One region of the Salinivibrio sp. IB282 genome, then DNA from elsewhere that is predicted to be linked to it. Evidence: riboswitches for the same ligand, from Rfam matches in the RefSeq annotation. Region 1 holds a riboswitch; each other region holds the start of a gene.

Region 1 (5,128 bases):
CTTTGATGAGACAGAATTGGTGCGGAGTGGTAGTTCAGTTGGTTAGAATACCGGCCTGTCACGCCGGGGGTCGCGGGTTCGAGTCCCGTCCACTCCGCCACTACTTAGAAGCCCTAGCTGAAAAGCTGGGGTTTTTTGTTGTTGGTCAGGTTCGCCCTGCGGGCGAATGAGTTCCGCAGGATGGCCTGCCCATTGCCCGCAACCCCGGCCCTCCGCCACTATTTAGAAACCCTGCTAAATTTAGTAGGGTTTTTTGTTATTGGGTCGTTGGGACGATTTGCTTTATAAATAAGCGATTAAACGTCTGAAGAGTAATTGGTGGTGGTAATTTGTCGCGGGATCGCTACAATAGGCACCTATCTACAGGGGTATAGCTCCAATTGGCAGAGCAGCGGATTCCAAATCCGCGTGTTGGGGGTTCGAATCCCTCTACCCCTGCCAAACATCAAAGCATCGACATTGTCGGTGCTTTTTTTGTATGTGAATCATCAAGCTTCTCGTAATCCGATAAGAGATAGATGAGAACATGCAAACGACAAAAAAGGCGTGTTGGGGGCTGGGACGCCAGCCCGGTCGAATCCCTCTACCCCTGCCAAATATTAAAGCATCGACATTGCCGGTGCTTTTTTTGTATGTGAATCATTAAGCTTCTAGCAACTCTGACCCTCTTCCCTTTTTCTCCCTCCTGTTTCTTGTTCACATGTCGCGGTATGATGACTTTTTACCAATCGAAAGGAGCACCCAGTGGTAAGCATATTGTGGGTAGGGCTTGGCGGCGCATTAGGGGCGTCTTCGCGTTTTTTAGTTTCAGAGTGGAGCGTCGCGGTGTTTGGTCGAGGATTCCCGTACGGCACCCTAATGGTTAATGTGCTGGGCTCATTAGCGATGGGGGTCTTTTTAGCGGCGATGAGCCAAGAGCTGATTGCCCCAGTGCCTTGGCGTCAACTGATTGCGATTGGCTTTTTAGGGGCTTTTACCACCTTCTCGACGTTCTCTGTCGATACCTTGATGCTGTTCCAACATGGGGAAACGGTGAAAGCCTTGCTAAATGTTGGTTTGAATCTCGCCTTATGCCTCGGAGCGGCAGCGATGGGGGCTTGGCTGTTGGGACGTATTACCGGGTAATAGAAAACATCGCGTACGTCGCTTGTTGTTGCGGCGGTGATTTCTTATACTGGCGTTGAACTTGTCGGAGTGCCAATTGGCTGAGACCACATAAAGTGGGATCCGTTGAACCTGATCTGGTTAGGACCAGCGAAGGGAACAAGAGATGCATCAGATCACAGACGCAACCCGTCTGCCAGTTTGCTCACATCTCAATTCAGCGTTTTCCGGCAAGCATTAATTCCCATAATGAACACCGGAGTAATGCTATGTCGACCCGTAAACAGGCCCGTCTTGAGGCCAAATCTTTTATCGATTCCCTCTCTGCGCAAACCTACCCCAACTCGGAAAAAGTCTATGTCGAGGGATCGCGACCCGATATTCGCGTCGGGATGCGAGAAATCCACCTTTCTCCGACCTTTGTGGGTGGGAGTAAAGACAATCCGCAGTACGAGGCCAATGAATCCATTCGGGTTTATGACACATCAGGGCCTTATACCGACCCACAGAGTGCTATCGATATTTACCAAGGCTTAGCACCAGTGCGCAAAGCCTGGATTGATGAGCGTGCCGATACAGAGTTTCTTGATGCAGTGAGCTCAGATTATGCGCAGACCCGCCTCAGTGATGAAACCTTGGATGACCTTCGCTTTAAAGCCTTACCATCTATCCGCCGCGCCAAACCTAATCAGTGTGTGACTCAACTGCATTACGCACGCCAAGGCATTATCACCCCAGAGATGGAATTTATCGCGATCCGGGAAAATATGGGTCGCCAGCAGTATCGTGAAGAGCAACTAAACCGCCAGCACCCAGGGGAAAGCTTTGGCGCGCATTTACCCTCAAACATTACTCCTGAATTTGTGCGCCAAGAAGTTGCTGAAGGGCGTGCGATTATTCCGGCCAACATTAACCACCCAGAAGCGGAGCCGATGATCATTGGGCGTAACTTTCTAGTGAAAGTGAATGCCAATATTGGTAACTCGGCGGTGAGCTCCTCCATTGAAGAAGAAACCGAAAAGTTGGTGTGGGCGACCCGTTGGGGAGCGGATACGGTGATGGATTTATCGACCGGACGCAATATCCACGAAACCCGCGAGTGGATTTTACGTAATAGCCCAGTCCCGATTGGCACTGTGCCTATGTATCAGGCGCTTGAGAAAGTGAACGGCATTGCCGAAGACCTGACTTGGGAAGTGATGCGCGATACCTTGATAGAGCAAGCCGAGCAAGGGGTGGATTACTTTACCATTCACGCTGGAGTGCGTTTGCACTATGTGCCCATGACCGCCAATCGCGTGACTGGGATTGTCTCGCGTGGTGGGTCGATTATCGCCAAATGGTGCTTGGCGCATCATCAAGAAAGCTTCCTCTATACCCATTTTCGCGAAATCTGCGAAATTTGTGCCGCCTATGATGTATCGCTGTCACTAGGCGATGGGTTGCGTCCCGGCTCAGTGGCTGACGCGAACGACGAAGCGCAATTCAGTGAGCTACGTACCCTGGGCGAGCTCACCAAGGTGGCATGGGAATATGATGTGCAGGTGATGATTGAAGGCCCTGGCCACGTGCCCATGCATATGATCAAAGAGAACATGGACGAGCAGCTCACCCATTGCCATGAAGCGCCTTTCTATACCTTAGGCCCGCTGACTACCGATATCGCGCCGGGTTACGACCACATTACCTCCGGGATTGGTGCGGCGATGATTGGCTGGTTTGGGTGTGCGATGCTTTGCTATGTCACGCCCAAAGAACATCTGGGTCTGCCCAACAAAGAGGATGTTAAAACTGGGCTTATCACCTACAAGTTGTGCGCGCACGCCGCCGACTTAGCTAAAGGACATCCGGGCGCGCAGGTGCGAGATAACGCCATTTCCAAAGCGCGCTTTGAATTCCGCTGGGAAGATCAGTTCAACCTTGCTTTAGATCCGGTGACGGCACGTGCCTATCACGACGAAACGCTCCCTCAAGAGTCGGGCAAGGTCGCACACTTTTGCTCTATGTGTGGGCCAAAATTCTGCTCCATGAAAATCAGCCAAGAAGTCCGAGATTATGCCAAAGAAAATGGCTATGCCGCCGCGGGCGAAGCGATTGATGTCACTATGCTGGAAGACCCGTTAGCAGGCATGCAACAAAAATCGCAAGAATTCCGAGAAAAGGGCAGTGAGCTCTACCTGCAAAAATCTCATCATTCGTCACCACAAGGCGCTGAGGTAAGCGACAGCGATAAGGTGGAGTCATGAGCCTGACCCCGTTTGCATCTATGTCTGAAGGTATAGGCCCATTATATCCGGTGGTAGACGACGTGGATTTGCTCGAACGCTTGCTTTGCTTGGGGGTGAAAACCGTGCAACTGCGTGTGAAGCAGCCGGGACATCCTCAATTGGCGGATTGGGTACAGCGTGCGGTGGCGTTGGGCCGCGCGCACCATGCGCAGGTGTTTATCAACGATCACTGGCAGCTCGCGCTTGAGGCTGGCGCCTATGGCGTTCATCTGGGACAGCAAGACTTACAAGAGGCGGATCTTGACCGGCTCGCACGACAAGGCGTGCGCCTTGGCGTATCGACGCGCAGTCCAGAGCAGCTCGCTGCAGCGATTGCGCTCTCGCCCAGTTATCTTGCCATCGGCCATATTTTTCCCACTACCACCAAACAGCTCGCCGAGCCGCCGCAAGGCATTTCTGCGTTAGCGCAGCAGGTGGCGACTGTGGATTGCCGCTTCCCGACGGTGGCGATTGGCGGTATTGATCTCAACCGAGCCCCTGACGTTTGGCGCACTGGCGTGGACGCCATTGCGGTGGTCCGTGCCGTGACGCAAGCGCCTGATTTAGCGGCGCGCATTGACGCATTTGACCGCTGTCTTAATCCATCAAGACAACAAGGAGGGCGTGATGCTATCGGACAGTGAATACCTGCGTTATAGCCGGCAAATCATGCTGCCAGAAGTTGGAGAGTGCGGGCAGCAGGCACTGAGCAAGGCGCGCGTGTTGATCGTCGGTGCCGGTGGGCTTGGAACCACCGCGGGCCTCTATCTTGCAGGCGCTGGCGTGGGTCAGTTAGCGATTGCTGACTCGGACCACATTGAGCTATCTAACTTGGCGCGTCAGGTGGCGTATCGGGAGGCGCAAATCGGCACCGATAAAGCCGCAGCGCTAGCCGCTAACTTGGTCGCGCTGAATCCACATTGCCAGTGCCGAGCCATCAATGCCTATCTCGAGGGTGAACGTCTGGCGCTTGAAGTGGCGATGGCGGATGTGGTTCTCGATTGCAGTGATAATCTCGCCACTCGCCATGCGGTTAACCAAGCCTGTGTAGAGGCTGGCACGCCGTTGGTGAGCGCGGCCGCGATTGGCTGGCAAGGCCAGTTATTGGTTTATCAACCGCATAGCGCATGTTATGCGTGCGCCTTTGCGGACGTGACGCCCTCTGAACCCACAAGCTGCGCTGAAGCTGGGGTAATGGGACCTGTGGTCGGCATGATGGCCACTGCGCAAGCGCTTGAAGGGATAAAATTATTATTAGGGCAGGCGGTCGGTACCAATCGCTTGTCACGACTGGATGGACAAACCATGACATGGCAGCACTTTTCGCTGCCTGTTCATCCGCACTGTGCGGTTTGTCAGCCAACGCGGGAGGTAAGTGATGCAGTTAATCATTAATGACGCACCCACAGAGGTCAATGCCACGACCGTCACGCAATTGATTGAGGAGATGAAGGTGCCGGCCGAATCAGTCGCGGTCGCGCTAAATCAGACCATTATTGCGCGCGATGCTTGGTCATCCACGTCACTTGCCGCTGGCGATAGCTTGGCGGTCTTTCAAGCGATTGCCGGAGGATAATTATGTTAACCATTGCGGATACGACGTTTTCATCTCGGCTGTTAACCGGCACGGGCAAGTTTGCCAGTCGCAAGATCATGGCCGAATCACTGGAGGCCAGTGGTACTGAGCTGGTCACCATGGCGCTAAGGCGAGTCGATGTGCATGCCACACAAGACGATATTTTAACCCCGCTGCGTGA
Region 2 (4,695 bases), on a different contig from region 1:
AACGCCAGCAGGTTGGTTTGATCGGCGACATCACGAATCAAATTGACAATGCCACTCACCTCTTGGGCATGTTGATCGAGCGAGCGAATCGCTTCCGACGATTGCTGACATTGCGAAGATAACGACTGCACATGGCGCGCAAGGTCATTGACTTGCTCGGCGCATGATGCCGCTTGGTGGCTCACTTCGGTCACACGCTCTTTTTCACCGTTAATGGTGTCCGCCAGGGTAGCCAGAGAGGATTGGGTGGCGTTAATCGAATCACCAAAGTGGCATAAGTTGGCGTCGATCGCTTTGCCGGTTTGGCGTTTTTTCGCGACGGTATCCAGCTCTGCCTGCAATGCGCCTTTCTCTGTATTCAGCGCGTCGATGGTATGATTAATCTGCTCAATTTTTTGCTGTAGAGCGACTTGTTTTTGCTGTTCTTGTTCAAGTTGACGACGGGATATAAACACGCTGACTCCTAATTAAGCTTTTTATAATATTTTAACGCTTAATATTGGTTTTGTATGATAAACGGAGCGAAATGTGATCCATTTTACGCCAATCATTTGATTTACACTGTAAACCGATAATAATTCCCGCCATACTGACGTCTCTGCGGCGAATGAGCGAAACATTATGACCTTTTGGTTGCTTTTTAAACGTTGGATTATCAGTCACTTCGCCCATTTAAATGGGCGTATTTTGGGCTTGGTGGTCCTTGCTTACGGCATCATCGGCTGGCTGCTTTTGTACTGGGCGGGCGAAACCGAGATGACCCAGTCACTCGGTCGCTATATTTATTACTTAATGGTCACCGCGTCCACCGTTGGCTATGGCGACTATTCGCCAGCGACAGAAGCAGGACAGTGGATTACCGCCTTTTGGATTATTCCCGGCGGGCTGGGGTTATTTGCGGTGGTGATTGGGCATGTAACCAGTGCGTTGGTCGATTATTGGCGACGTGGATTACAAGGAAAACGGAGTCTTACAGTGAAAAATCATATTTTGGTGTTAGGGTGGAATGGTCAACGCACTATCCAGCTTATTCGCCTACTGCAAAGCGGTGTGCATGGCGATCGTCCTATTGTGCTTTGTGTGCGTCCCGAAATGGAAAACCCGCTCCCTGGCGAGGTGGAATTTGTGCGCGTCACCAGCTTTACCGACGCCGAGGGCATTGCCCGTGCGGGGATTGATAGTGCCGCGAGCATTATTATCGATAACCCTGAAGACGATATTACCCTGTCAGCGGCCTTGTTTTGCGCACACAAAAACCCCTCAGCGCATCTGCTCGCCTACTTTCAAGATGATGCACTCAGCCAAATACTCAAACAACACTATCCACACGCCGAGTGTGTACCGTCTGTTTCCGTGGAAATGCTGGCAAAAGCGGCGGTAGATCCCGGTTCAAGTCAGTTGCATCATGAGCTTTTAAGCACGTCACAAGGGATGACGCAGTATTGCGCGCGTTACCCCACCGATGCGAGCGCCACGGATGTGGGCACCCTGTTCAACCAATTAAAGCACGAATACGATGCGACATTAATTGGTCTCGATAAAGGTGAAGGCATTACCCTTAACCCCAACCTTGCAACAGACGTCGCCCCCGGCGATCGCGTATTCTATATTGCAGCCGAGCGTTTACCGCATTGGTCAGCGGCATGATTCGGGTACCATTCATCACACGCGACGCTGGCTGTTAGCCTTTCCCGAACAGTCCGCCGCTTCACCTTAGGAGCGGCGGACTCGCTTTAGATGCCCTATTGGTGAAAAACCGTCTATTCGACCGAGGCTTCTTTTACATCGGGTTGACGCGCCTCAACGGGGTAAGCGTAAAAATGATGTACAGGCCCCGCGCCTCTTCCCACCTTTAACTGCTGGCTATGCGCTAAGGCGTCGGTGAGATAACGCTTAGCCGCTCGCCCGGCCTCGATAGGTGTCATCCCTTGGGCGTAAAACGAGGCGATTGCGGCAGACAGTGAACAGCCTGTGCCATGGGTGTTAGGCGTTTCAACGCGACGTGCACTCAGGGTTTGGCACGTATCTCGGCTAATCCATACATCCACGCTTTCAGGAACGTGATGTAAATGGCCACCTTTGAGCATCACGTACGGACATCCGAGCTTGCGCAGTGCCGGCACTAAGGCGTACATCTCCTCGGTGGTTGTCGGAACAGGACACCCAGTTAAACGTGCGGCTTCTGGCAAGTTGGGGGTTAAAATGGTCGCGCGCGGGATCAATGTATTGATCAGTGCATCCATGGCGTCATCATCTAATAACGGATCGCCGCTGGTGGCGATCATGACCGGATCGAGCACGACCGGTAAGTGCGGGGAGCGCGCGAGCACAGCGGCTACTTCGCGAATAATCGCTTGGTTGGCGAGCATGCCGATTTTCACGGCACGTACTGGCATATCGTACAACACCGCATCCAATTGGGCGCGGACAAAACCAGGATCAACCGCCGAGACGGCCTCAACGCCACAGGTGTTTTGCGCGGTTAATGCGGTGATCACCGAGCACGCATAACCGCCGGTAGCTGAAATCGCTTTAATATCGGCTTGAATGCCGGCACCGCCACCGCTGTCTGAGCCGGCGATGGTAAGAATTACAGGTGGAGATAGGTTCATATTGGCCCCTTAATCATGAGGGGCGGAAGGAGACAAAACCACGCACGATGGCGCGACCTTGTGTGCTGAGCACGTCAGTTCCCTCCGCCAGTGCTAACTGGATCAGGTTCTACGGGTCCTGCTTTCGCAGTCTCAGCAATTGCTTGCTCCCCGACTAACACGGTCAGAATATAAACCTTACGGATAAAGCGCAAGGTTGAGGGTGCTAATTGCGCGTTTAGGCCATCTCATTATTATTGCTGGTTGCGTTGCTATTGATCGTCGCGTTGCTATTAATGGTCGCGTTGCCTTGGTTGGCGGTTTTAAGCAGTTGTTCAAATCCTTCTTGAATTAGCGGCCGTGCGTATAAAAAGCCCTGCACTTGGTCGCAGCCAATGGTTTGTAGCACATACTGCTGGTCCTCTTTTTCGACGCCCTCGGCGACCACACCATGACCAAAACCATGGGCTAAATCAATCACGCTACCCACCAAGTGCTTATCACTGGCGTTGGTAGCCAAGTCGTGGATAAAGCTGCGATCAAGTTTGACCCAATCGACCGGTAACTGTTTAAGGTAACTGAGTGAGCTATAGCCGGTGCCAAAGTCATCGAGGGCAATATGCATGCCTGCATCTCGCAATTGTTGTAGCTCTTTCAGTGCCACCGACATGTGCTGGATCAGTGCTGATTCTGTGACCTCTAATTGAATCAGATGCAAAGGGACATCAACTGCCTGGCACCGAGCTAAGACGCTGTCAGCAAAGCCGGGGCGAAACTGCTGGGCAGAAACATTGACTGACAGGTGGAAGCTATCGTTGATCAGTTTATTTTTTCGCCAACATTCAACCGCGGCTAAGGCCATCACCAGTACGTGGTCGCCCAGTTGGATCATATCTGCGCTGCGTTCGGCGATGGGGATAAATTCCGCCGGACTGATGGCCCCAAGGGTCGGATGCTGCCAACGCAACAGCGCTTCCGCGCCTATCATCAAACCGCCGTCTAATCGCCATTTGGGTTGATACACCAGTGATAATTGTCCGCTTTGCAGTGCTGGCCCTAATTCGGTGCGAATCAAATGCGCGCGCTGAGCTTGGCTATCAAGCTCAGGCTGATATTCGCCGATAAGTTGGTCATCCGTCGGAATCGCTAAAATGGCTTGACGAAACAGTTGCGCCACATCTTGTGTCTCATGCTCCGTGCGGCTGATACCAATGTGGCAACGTAAAAACATTAAACGCCCATCGAGCGTGTGGTGTCCGCTGATCAACCGATTGATGCGCGCGGCTTTTTCTACGGCATGGTTATCGTGTTCTTCAATCAGCATCACCAGTCGTGTGCTATCCCAAACGCCAATGCGATGTGGGCGCGCCACTGTACTATTGGCTAGCAGATTGGCCACTTGTTTGTATAGTGCCTCTGTCATTAAATGGCCTTGGTGTTTGGTCACCGCTTCCATGCCATCTAAGGCAATCATCATCACAGTCACCGGCCCTTTGCTCAGCTGGCGCTCAGCGGCATCTAATAATGCGCGACGATTTGGTAGCCCGGTTAACGGATGGGTCAAAGACAGCGCGCGTAAAGCCGCCGTTTGTTTGTTAACCAGCATTTGCAGCCGTGCCGCTTGATCGCGCTCTTTACGGGTTTTCAATTGCAGATGCAAAAGGTTTTGAATCCGTTGCAACACCTCATCGTGATCAAAGGGTTTGCTGATGTAATCAATCGCGCCACGGCATAACGCTTGGTTACGCAAATTCAGGTCATTATCTGCGGTGAGTACCATCACGGGCGGGCAATGCTCATCTAAAGCGTCATTAAGATCATCCAGCACCAGTAAGCCAGAGCGCTGCGGCATCCGCATATCGAGTAAAATCAGGTCGGGAACGGGGGAGAGAGCATCGGTGACAAGGCGAGGATCGGTGAGCCCATTCAGCTGTTGATAACCGGCTTGCTTGAGCATGGTAGACAGTAAGTGAATGTTTTCCGGTCGATCATCAATGATCAGTATATGTGCTTGTGACGGATCCTTTATCATAGCCTCTCCTCTAATAATAATTGTATGGCCTCAGCCAAGTCCGCTGACGAGAGCGGCAACGATAAACGTTGT
Region 3 (5,996 bases), on a different contig from region 1:
CAATGTGCTCTTTCCCGCCCCGCTTGGGCCGAGCACAGCCACAATCTCCCCCGGCGCTATCTTGGCATCAAAGATCATCCAATCTTGCTGGTAACGGTAATGGACATTGGAAAGCGTTAACATGCGTGTCTCCATTGGATAAGGCGCGTAAGCAGGGCATAACATCCCAAGCTGGTGAGCAGTAACAGCATCGCTGCAGCAGCACCGGCTTCCATTTGGTAACTGCCCATTAAGCGAAATAAATACAGGGGCAGGGTTTGAAAGTTTTGGCTGCCAAATAGGGCTATCGCACTGAGATCACCCATCGATAACACAAAACTCACCGCGACACCGCGTGCAATCGGTGCACGTAAACAGTCCCATTCGATCAGACGTAAACGCGTGATGCCTCTTACGCCTAAGGTGGCGCACAGATTATGGTAAGACTGGGCAACCTGAAACGCGGGGGCACTTAATACTTTTATGAGATAAGGCAGCGCCATCAGGGCGTTCACCGCCATCACTAGCCACAGCGCTAAACTGAATACGTCGCTAAACTGGCGAAACAGCAAAAAAAGCCCGGTGCTGAGCACGATGCTCGGGACCACCAGGATAATGGCTCCTAGCGTTTCTATCCCATCCGCCTGTTTTTTGCGTCCGTGTAAGCGCCAGTGGCGGCTAGCGAGGATCACTGCGGCTGCAAGCACAAAGGCAAAGCTGGTTGCCCCTGAGGCAATGGCGAGGGAGTGCAGTGTCGCCTGCCACAGTGCGCCATCGCCGAGTACTGCTAATGCGCTGGGGTTGAGCCCACGTGCAATCACCACGCCCAGTGGCGGTAACACCAGTAGCAAAACGAGGCCAATCCATAAACTGTCCCAGCATTTGGCGGCTCGGCTATCCAAAGAGGCGGGAAGAGGCAGCACTTCACTGGGCGTACTCGGCAGCGGGCGCGTCAAAGTTTGCACGGTAAATGCGATGGCGCCACATAACAGCATTTGCCAAAGCGCAAGGACAGCACCCGTTTGTAAATCGAAATCAAAATGAATGGCTTGGTAAATGGCCAGCTCTATTGTGGTGGCTTTCGGCCCACCGCCCAGTGCCATCACGGTGGCGAAGCTGGTAAAGCACAACATAAACACCAGCCCGACGATATGAGGCAAGCTTTGGCGTAAATACGGCCATTCTAAATGCTTAAAGCGCTGCCAGCCTTTCAGCCCTAGCTGGGTAGCAAGACGACGTTGATCAGCGGGGATCCCCTCTAACGCTTGCACCATGAGTTGGGCGGAAAATGGCAGATTAAAAAACACATGCGCGAGCAAAATGCCACTTAAACCATAAATAGAAAACGGCATCGTCGCATCAAAGTGCGCGAAGGCTTGCGCAATCCAGCCGCTGCGGCCATAGATGGCAACCAGTCCAAATACCCCCACCAATACCGGTAGCACCAAGGTCATGGCAAATAGCTTAAGCAGCCATGCCTTGGCTGGAAACTGCCGGCGATACAGGGCGTGGGCGACGGGTATCGCAAGCCCAACGCTGAGCATCACAGATAAGGTCGCCTGCTTAAAGCTAAAGTAGGTGACATGGCGCAGGTAGGTATCTTGCCACAACGCGGTGAGCACTAGGTCGTGGCTGTGAGAGAACAGCGCCCAGAGTGCGCTGCCAATCAAAACCACGACTAAGCTGGCCGCCATACTGCCCGGCCAGGTTCGAGAAGGGTTGAGCATCTTGGCTATTCAACCAGCGCGGTTTGCCAGTCACGCACCCATTGCTGGCGATTGCCCATCACTTCATCAGGCTGATATAGCAGGCTTTCCTCCGGCTTGTCTAAGGTGTAGAAGGCATCAGGCAGGTTGACATCGGTTACCGGATACATCCACTGCGTGGTTGGGAGCACAGACTGAGCTGCATCACTGAGCATAAATTGTAAAAACGCGTCTGCACGTTCCGGTTGATCCGTGTAGGCTGATTTTGCCACCACTTCGATTTGCATGTAGTGGCCTTCTTCAAACATGGCAGCGGCAAAGCGGTCGTCCTCATCGGCAACCCGGTGATAGGCCGGTGAAGTGGTGTAAGAAAGCACCATGTCGGCTTCTTTGTTAAGGAACATGTTGTACGCCTCGGTCCAGCCTTTGGTCACGGTAATGGTGTTGTCAGCCAGTTCGCGCCATGCTTGTTGGTTATCATCGCCATACACTTTTTGGATCCAGAGCATTAAGCCTTGGCCGACGGTTGAGACGCGCGGATCTTGGTAAATCACACTGATATCGTCGCGCTCTTCAATCAAGGCTTTGAGGCTTTTGGGCGGATCGAGCAAGCGGGTAGTGTCATACACAAAGGCAAAATAGCCGTAATCGTAAGGGATAAAGTAGTTGTTGTCCCACCCGCCAGGCACTTGCAGGCGCTCAGTATTGACCGCATGCTCAGCGACAATGCCGCTGCGCTCTGCTTCTTTCATTAAATTGGTATCCATCCCGAGTACGATATCGGCTTGGGTGGTTTCCCCTTCAATGCGTAGGCGATTGAGCAAAGCGGCGCCATCATCGAGAGACACGAATTCCAGTTGGCAATCGCACTGTTTTTCAAATTCGGCTTTGATTTTGGGCCCTGCGCCCCATTCGGCGATAAAGGAGTCATAGGTATACACGGTGAGTGGGTCCACGGCGCGGGCACTGAGTGATAACAGCGACAGAGAAATCAGAGTGAGAACAGAGGTAAAAACTTTCACAGCACGCTCCTAAGTTGGGCGTGGGTGTTGAGGCAAGTTGATGGCAACATCAAGTCTCAATCCCTACGCCAGTGTTAGCTGGATCAGGTTCGATGGGTCTAGCGCAGTGCGCAATCTCAGCCATGAGGCTCCCCAATGAGTACCAAGCCATTGTACTGATTGGCTTAGAGTTAACCAAGCCTTTTAGTCAGCGAGTTGGTTAAGGTCCCAGTTGTAGTCGTATTCCAATGTTGCCTCTTGTGGCAATGGAATATCGCGATACTGGTTTATGTGAGCGATCACGCCTTGCTTATCGCCACCAAAATCAGCCTCAAACCACTCATAGATAGAAGAAAGCTGCCACTGATCGCCTTGCTGACTTACCCCTTTGTCGCTATTAATAAAACGATAGGCCGCTTGTTCGAGCTGTGCCTCAAGCGCGTTTGCTTGGAAGGCCTTAGGTTGCAGGTTTGGACAACCCAAACTGGCACAGTTAACCGCATAGTGGGTACGCGGATCTTGCCATAGTGGGCGTAGAATGCGGTGCTCAATATCATTCAAGGTAAGGGGTTCACCTGCCACCGTGACCACCTCATCATCCCATGGGCCAAAGCTAAATAATCCACCGAGCTTGGTGATGGAACTGACCGGGTACTCGGCGATAATCAGTTTTACGGTGACCGCATTGTAAAGGTTGACCCAATACGCGTATTGTTCGTTTTTGGTCAGGGTGCGCGGGTCGCGCGCGGTGAGCATGCGGATATAATGATCGAGGGCTTTCTTGTCAGCGTCGGTGACCGCCGCATAGTTAAATAAGGTTTGCTGCCCTTGAGCCTGCAAATACTTATCGAGCAATACTTGCCAAGTGTGATGAGTGAAGGTTGCCTGGCTGTCAGGGTTATGGGCATCCCACATCGCCCAATACTCTGCTTTGGGGGCCGCTTGGCTAAACAGCGGAAAAACCATACAGAATAGAAGTATCAAACGTTTTTGCATTGCCCGTCCTTATTTTCAGCAAGCCTTATTTTCAGACTAGACCAAGCAAATGCGTTGTTGGTTTCATGGTGAATGGAAAAAAGTGGGGCTTGACCAATAAGCGCGGCGAGGATCGCGCTTATTGGTGAAGTGGGCTAAAGCGGGGATTTATGACAAAAAGTCCGGGATGCGCTGCTCAAAGCGCGAGATCTCAGCATCGTGCTGTAGGGTGAGGCCAATGCTATCTAAGCCTTCCAACAGGCAATGACGACGAAAATCATCCATTTGGAAGCTAAAGCAGTGCTCACCGGCTCGAATGGTTTGGGCGGGCAAATCCAGGGTTACCGTCGCGCCTTCATTTTCGGCTACATACGCAAATAAAGCATCGATTTGGGCTTCTTCAAGGGTCACCGGTACCATTTGGTTGTTGATACAGTTGCCATAGAAAATATCGGCAAAACTGGGGGCGATAATCACTTTAAAGCCGTAATCATCCAGCGCCCAGGGGGCATGTTCGCGTGACGAGCCACAGCCAAAATTCTCGCGGGTGAGTAGCACGCTTGCCTCTTGGTAGCGCGCTTGGTTAAGCACAAACTCGGGGTTCGGTTGCTTGCCCGCATCGTCTAAAAAGCGCCAATCGTAAAACAGGTGCTGACCAAAGCCAGTACGGGTGACTTTTTGCAAAAACTGTTTGGGAATGATCGCATCGGTATCGACGTTCGCCGCATCCAATGGAGCAACAATGCCGGTGTGAGTGTGTATGCCTGACATAAGGCCTCCTTATAATTGGTTAACGTCGACAAAATGACCCGCGATAGCAGCGGCGGCGGCCATCGCCGGGCTGACCAAGTGGGTGCGGCCTTCACGGCCTTGGCGGCCTTCAAAGTTACGGTTGCTGGTGGACGCGCAGCGCTCTTTGGGGCCCAAGCGATCGTTGTTCATCGCCAAACACATTGAGCAGCCGGGTAAGCGCCACTCAAAGCCCGCCTCGCGGAAAATCACATCCAGCCCTTCTTGCTCTGCTTGGGCGCGCACTTGCTCGGATCCAGGCACCACCATGGCATGGACGCTATCTGCCACGCGTCTTCCTTTGGCGACCGCGGCGGCCGCGCGCATGTCCTCAATCCGTGAGTTGGTGCAAGAGCCGATAAAGACCTTATCAATGCTGATTTGGTTGATGGCTTGTCCCGGTGCCAGTCCCATGTATTTTAGCGCGCGCTCTGCTGAGTGGCGCTCTATCGGATCGGTCATTGTCTCAGGGGCGGGCACGGTATCATGCACACTGACCACTTGGCCGGGGTTAGTGCCCCAAGTGACTTGATGATGGATTTGACTGCCATCGAGGGTGACCACGCGATCAAACTGTGCATCGGCGTCCGAGTGCAAAGTTTGCCAGTAAGCGACCGCTTGCTGCCATTGCTCGCCTTTAGGAGCAAATTTCTTGTCTTTTAAATAGGCAAAGGTGGTGTCGTCCGGCGCGATAAGGCCAGCTTTGGCGCCTAATTCGATGGCCATGTTGCAGACCGTCATACGTCCTTCCATCGACAAGGCGGTGATCGCGTCCCCGCAAAATTCCACCACATGTCCGGTGCCGCCTGCGTGGCCGACTTTACCAATAATCGCGAGAACAATATCTTTGGCGGTGATCCCGGGGGCAGTTTTGCCCGAGACTTCAATTTTCATCGTGCGGGCGCGGGATTGCTTAAGCGTTTGGGTGGCGAGTACGTGTTCGACTTCTGAGGTGCCAATACCAAAGGCGAGGGAGCCGAAGGCACCATGCGTCGCGGTGTGCGAATCACCACAGACGATGGTGGTGCCGGGCAGGGTAATGCCAAGCTCGGGGCCCATCACATGGACAATGCCTTGGTAAGGGTGATTTAGTTCGTACAGGGTGACGCCAAATTCGTCGCAGTTTTTGGCTAGCGTCTCCATTTGGATGCGCGCCATTTCTCCAGACGCGTGAATGTCTTTGGTTTCGGTGGAGACATTGTGATCCATGGTAGCGAAGGTTTTGCTCACTTGGCGCACCGGACGCCCTTTTTCCCGCAGGCCATCAAAGGCTTGTGGGGAAGTCACTTCGTGCACCAAATGACGATCGATATACAGCAGTGGCGCTTCGCCCGGCTGCTCGGTGACCACATGGGCTTGATAGATTTTTTCATACAAGGTCTTGGCGCCTTGCTGAGTGTTTGCATTCGACATAGCTCGTATCCTTACGGGTAATTATTCTGCGCCTTGGCGGATATAGGCGGCGATACGATCGCCCATTTGTTCAGTACTCAATGCAGGATGGTTGCCTGCCAGGTCGGCGGTCAGCTCACCGGCCGCCAGTGCT

The links. Region 1 has a riboswitch for thiamine pyrophosphate ahead of thiC (phosphomethylpyrimidine synthase ThiC). Riboswitches for the same ligand answer to the same signal wherever they lie in the genome.
Region 2: another riboswitch for thiamine pyrophosphate. It lies ahead of thiD (bifunctional hydroxymethylpyrimidine kinase/phosphomethylpyrimidine kinase); the one in region 1 lies ahead of thiC (phosphomethylpyrimidine synthase ThiC).
Region 3: another riboswitch for thiamine pyrophosphate. It lies ahead of thiB (thiamine ABC transporter substrate binding subunit); the one in region 1 lies ahead of thiC (phosphomethylpyrimidine synthase ThiC).

Annotation. Positions count from the first base shown of each region.
Region 1 covers NZ_MUET01000031.1:528-5,655, forward strand. Annotated here, with positions in the region: tRNA gene BZG14_RS08140 (tRNA-Asp) at 24-100, shown strand; tRNA gene BZG14_RS08145 (tRNA-Trp) at 365-441, shown strand; gene crcB (fluoride efflux transporter CrcB) at 745-1,125, shown strand; TPP riboswitch at 1,181-1,280, shown strand; gene thiC (phosphomethylpyrimidine synthase ThiC) at 1,374-3,350, shown strand; gene thiE (thiamine phosphate synthase) at 3,347-4,015, shown strand; gene BZG14_RS08165 (HesA/MoeB/ThiF family protein) at 3,999-4,766, shown strand; gene thiS (sulfur carrier protein ThiS) at 4,750-4,947, shown strand; gene BZG14_RS08175 (thiazole synthase) at 4,950-5,128, shown strand, end outside.
Region 2 covers NZ_MUET01000008.1:34,394-39,088, forward strand. Annotated here, with positions in the region: partial or broken gene BZG14_RS16065 (methyl-accepting chemotaxis protein) at 1-455, opposite strand, end outside; gene BZG14_RS03145 (potassium channel family protein) at 622-1,647, shown strand; gene thiD (bifunctional hydroxymethylpyrimidine kinase/phosphomethylpyrimidine kinase) at 1,761-2,612, opposite strand; TPP riboswitch at 2,675-2,775, opposite strand; gene BZG14_RS03155 (putative bifunctional diguanylate cyclase/phosphodiesterase) at 2,830-4,623, opposite strand; gene BZG14_RS03160 (sensor histidine kinase) at 4,620-4,695, opposite strand, start outside.
Region 3 covers NZ_MUET01000025.1:20,371-26,366, reverse strand. Annotated here, with positions in the region: gene thiQ (thiamine ABC transporter ATP-binding protein) at 1-123, opposite strand, end outside; gene thiP (thiamine/thiamine pyrophosphate ABC transporter permease) at 117-1,706, opposite strand; gene thiB (thiamine ABC transporter substrate binding subunit) at 1,712-2,707, opposite strand; TPP riboswitch at 2,751-2,852, opposite strand; gene BZG14_RS07360 (DUF547 domain-containing protein) at 2,891-3,682, opposite strand; gene leuD (3-isopropylmalate dehydratase small subunit) at 3,830-4,432, opposite strand; gene leuC (3-isopropylmalate dehydratase large subunit) at 4,442-5,863, opposite strand; gene leuB (3-isopropylmalate dehydrogenase) at 5,885-5,996, opposite strand, start outside.